DNA from 2 places in the Holdemanella sp. DFI.5.55 genome. Region 2 is predicted to be linked to the other one. Evidence: predicted binding sites of a transcription regulator. Region 2 holds the regulator's gene; the other holds the start of a gene.
What was found. The regulator Rex, encoded in region 2, represses fermentation and respiration genes when NADH is low (regulators of the CRP and FNR family bind a similar motif). The targets are predictions, from matches to a motif close to GTGAANNNNTTCAC.
Positions count from the first base shown of each region.

Region 1: LJE08_RS02935 (acyl-CoA dehydrogenase) is a predicted target of Rex. The motif match lies at 1,044-1,057, and genes of this name have one in related genera.

Region 1 is NZ_JAJDMK010000007.1:9,287-11,711, forward strand. It holds gene LJE08_RS02930 (acetyl-CoA C-acetyltransferase) at 1-837, opposite strand, end outside; gene LJE08_RS02935 (acyl-CoA dehydrogenase) at 1,126-2,265, shown strand; gene LJE08_RS02940 (electron transfer flavoprotein subunit beta/FixA family protein) at 2,287-2,425, shown strand, end outside.
Region 2 is NZ_JAJDMK010000045.1:7,942-10,366, reverse strand. It holds gene LJE08_RS09160 (TIGR03905 family TSCPD domain-containing protein) at 1-43, shown strand, start outside; gene LJE08_RS09155 (hypothetical protein) at 36-635, shown strand; gene LJE08_RS09150 (redox-sensing transcriptional repressor Rex) at 733-1,368, shown strand; gene asnS (asparagine--tRNA ligase) at 1,601-2,425, shown strand, end outside.

The DNA of each region.
Region 1 (2,425 bases), on a different contig from region 2:
TCCAAATCCGATAACTTCAGCAATTGGTGTTAAGTTATATTTCTTAACAGCGTCTTCACTAGCAACGATTGTAAATGAAGCACCATCATTGATACCAGAAGCATTACCTGCAGTTACAGTTCCATCTGCGTTGAAGGCTGGACGTAATTTAGCTAATTTTTCTAAGCTTGTTTTACGAGGGTGTTCGTCTGTATCGAATATTACTTCACCTTTACGAGTTTTATAAGTAATAGGAACAATTTCGTCTTTAAATTTACCTGCAGCAATAGCAGCTAAAGCTTTTTCTTGAGAAGCAAATGCAAATTCATCTTGTGCTTCACGTGAAATGTTGTATTTTTTAGCAATGTTATCTGCAGTACATCCCATGTGAATTCCATACATTGCATCTGTTAAACCATCATGTAACATAGCATCCACTAATTTTTGGTCTCCCATTTTAGTTCCTGTACGGTTTTTGTAGCTCAACATGAATGGAGCACGTGTCATAGATTCAACACCACCAGCAACATATAAGTCACCAAAGTTAGCTTGAATACGAAGTGTAGCTTCCATAACGGCTTTCAAACCTGAACCACATAACATATTGATAGATTGTGCACATACTTCAACAGGAATACCTGCATCGAATGCAACGTGACGAGCAATGTTTTGTCCTAAACCTGCAGCGATTACGTTACCAATAATAACTTCATCCAAGTTTGCTGGATCAATGTTTGCTTGTTTAATAGTTTCTTTTAAAACTGTAGCCCCAACAGTTGCTAAATCAACATCTGTTAGACTTCCTAAAAAAGTACCAATTGCACTACGTTTCGCAGCAACAATATAAGCTTTTCTCATTTGTATACCTACTTTCTACTCTGAATCGAGATTTACTTTACATGCTTAGTCTAGTCCTTAAAATAGGGGATGTCAACCACTTGTTTATATTTTCACATGTTAAAAATACTTTATATATATTAATAAGAATATGTGTTTAAAACAATTTGTTAAAATATTAACAAAATCATTGACGACACTCAAAAAAGTATGTAGAATATGACTGTGTGAAAAGTTTAACATACTTTCTCATGCTATCGATGTCCTAATTCGAATAGTTCAAGAAAACTGGAAAGGAGAACTTCATTTATGGATTTCAATTTAACAGAACAACAATTAATGATGCAAAAGTTGTTCAGAGAAGTTGCGCAAAACGAAGTAAAAGAAAACGCAGCGGATGTTGACGAAAACGAAAGATTCCCTAAGGAATCTGTAGAAGTGATGCGTCAAGCTAAGATGCTTGGTATTCCTTATTCTCGCGAATATGGAGGAGCTGGCGCAGATTATTTATGCTACATTTTAGCAATTGAAGAATTGTCTAAAACATGTGCAACAAGTGGTGTAGTTTTATCAGCTCACACTTCATTAGGTACTTGGCCAATTGCTCAATTTGGTACTGAAGAACAAAAACAAAGATTCTTAACTGATCTATGTACAGGTAAGAAATTAGCTGCCTTTGGTTTAACTGAACCAAATGCCGGTACAGATGCTGCTGGACAACAAACAACAGCTGTATTAGATGGTGACGAATATGTTATCAATGGTACAAAAATCTTCATTACAAATGCTGGAGAAGCTGATGTATATGTAATTTTTGCCATGACAGACAAAACAAAGGGAACTCGTGGAATTTCTGCTTTCATTCTTGAAAAAGGAACTCCAGGATTCACATTCGGTCTTCACGAAAAGAAATTAGGTATTCGTGGATCTGCTACATGTGAATTAATTTTCAATAATGTACGTATTCCAAAAGAAAACTTATTAGGAAAAGAAGGTATGGGATTCAAGATTGCCATGCAGACACTTGATGGTGGACGTATTGGTATCGCTGCTCAAGCATTAGGAATTGCTCAAGGTGCTATCGACGAAGCAGTTGCTTATGTAAAACAACGTAAACAATTTGGTCGTCCAATCGCTAAATTCCAAAACACTCAATTCCAATTAGCTGATATGCAAACAAAAACTGATGCAGCTCGTTGGTTAGTATACTCTGCAGCTACTGCTAAACAAGAAGGTCGTCCTTATACTCAATTAGCAGCTGAAGCAAAATTATTCGCTGCTGAAACAGCAATGGAAGTTACAACTAAGGCTATCCAATTGTTAGGTGGATACGGATATACTCGTGACTTACCAGTAGAAAGAATGTTTAGAGATGCTAAGATTACAGAAATCTACGAAGGTACTTCAGAAGTACAACGTATGGTTATCTCTGGCGCTATGTTGAAGTAAGAAAGGAATTGGTGTTGAAAAATGAAAATCGTTGTTTTAGAAAAACAAGTTCCGGATTCAACTGAAATTACAGTTGATAAAAAAACGGGTGCGTTAATTCGTGACGGTGTTCCTGCAATCACAAACCCTGATGATTTAGCTGGTTTGGAAGCTGCATTGG
Region 2 (2,425 bases):
TCCAGATCAAATCGCATGTGCGCTTAAGGCATATCGTGGCTGATCATTTTCTTGGGGCTTTAAAAGAAATTGAAAGACGTGCTCAAAATAACATTCTTGTATTTTCAGATGTATTAACAGAACGTTTAGAAGTCATTGCACAAAATATGGTTGGAAAATCAATTTCGGATAATGATTATTTAAAGTTGTTGGAATTGTATTATAAAAAGTTTTCGAAAGATGAAAATAAGCAGGCCATGTTGTTTTGTCTTTTAAGAATGCAGGAAGTTGTATTTTATAAAGAACATAAAGAGAATCAGGATGATTTAAGTAAGATGGAATTTAATGAGGAATATGATTCTATCACGAAAGCTTTTCTATCTAGAAAAAGAGATTATTATCAGATTACACTGAAAAATATATTTCAACGATTTATCTTATTAGACACACTTGCGTATATTGTGTTTTTACTTGTGTTTGTTCTTTTGATTCACATTTCTTTTAGGGTTTCATTTGTTTTACTAGTAATTTTGTGGGCGCTTGTATTGTATTTCGCGAAAAAGAAGGGTGTTCCTTATTTTTATAATTCAAGAATTCAAACACTTCTTCAAGATGTGGATTCAACGTTGTTACAGGTGGATCAAGCCATTTTCTAAAGTCGAGTAATCGACTTTTTTGTTTTTTAAATTTTTTCACAAGTTAACTTGTTAAATATATCACAAATATGATATTATTAATGCGTGGGGTGATAAAATGCAGAATAGAAATGTACCCAAAGCAACTTTACAGAGGTATCCGGTATATTTAAAAGCTTTACGTAAACTTCAAAAAAATGGCGTTGAACGAATTATGTCCAAAGAATTATCGAGCTTTGTAGATATTGAACCTACAACAATTCGTCGCGATTTCTCCTTTTTAGGGAATCTTGGAAAACAAGGTTACGGATACGATGTGGATAAACTGATTGAAATATTTAATAGTCAGTTAGGCGTTGATTTTGATGAAAAAATAATTTTAGTTGGTGCTGGTAACTTAGGTCGTGCGTTAATGAATTATAATAAATGGGATTATGTTGTTGGTGAAATCGCATGTGCATTTGATGTGGATCCAGCTAAGTGTGGAACACAATTTGGTGTCGAAGTATATCCGATGTCGGAGTTAGATACGAAGATTCCTGAAGGATGTCGTATTGCGATTTTAACAATTTCACATGATGTACAAGAAACAGTAGATAAATTAGTACAGTGTGGAATTAATGGTATCGTTGATTTTACGCATCAACATTTTTTAGTCCCAAAAGGGGTTGTCATTAAAAGTATTGATGTGGTATCATCAATACAAGAATTGGTATTTATTACAAATTCATTAGAAACAAAGACGCAGAAATAGAAGTCGTCCAAAACGAACATGTAAAGAGAGTCTTGTTAGGTGAAAATAGACAGTGCAAGTTTGGATTGATAACACCTGTGGAGTCGTACTGGAGAAATTAAGTAGACAGTAACGTGTGGAATGCGTTAAATTCCAATTGAGTGCATACATACGTGTGATGAAACAGGATGGTACCGCGGTAATAATCGTTCCTTTTAATTAAGGAACTTTTTTTATTTTGAAGGGAGAAACTATGTTAGTAAAAAAATTAAAAGAAACATTTGAACAGTACGATGGACAAAGTATTACTTTGCAGGGATGGGTTCGTACAAATCGTAATTCAAAGGCAGTTGGATTTATTGCGTTGAATGATGGAACAACTTTTTCGAATGTGCAGGTTGTATATGCGGATAGCTTAGAAAACTTTGATGAAGTATCAAAAATTACAACAGGTTCAGCTATGGAAGTAACAGGAAAACTTGTATGTACTCCAGATGCAAAACAGCCATTTGAAATTCAAGCCGAAAGTATTAGTGTTTTAGGATTATGTGATCACGATTATCCATTGCAGAAAAAACGTCACAGTTTTGAATTTATGCGTGAAATTCCTCATGTACGTCCTCGTGCAAATACATACTATGCTATGTTTAGATTAAGAAGTGTATTAAGTATGGCAATTCACACATTCTTCCAGGATCGCGGATTCGTATATGTACATACACCAGAAATCACTGGTAATGATGCAGAAGGTGCTGGTGAATGTTTTACAGTTACAACTCGTGAAGATGCAAAATATGACAAGGATTTCTTTGGTAAACATGCTCAACTTACAGTATCTGGACAATTGCATGTTGAACCATTCGCATTAACATATCGCAATGTTTATACTTTTGGTCCAACTTTCCGTGCAGAAAATTCAAATACAACTCGTCACGCTTCTGAATTCTGGATGATTGAACCAGAACTTGCGTTTGCGGATTTAGCCGATAACATGGATTGTATTGAAGAAATGATCAAATATTGTATCAACTATTGTTTAGAACATGCTAAAGAAGAAATGGAATTCTTTGCATCAATG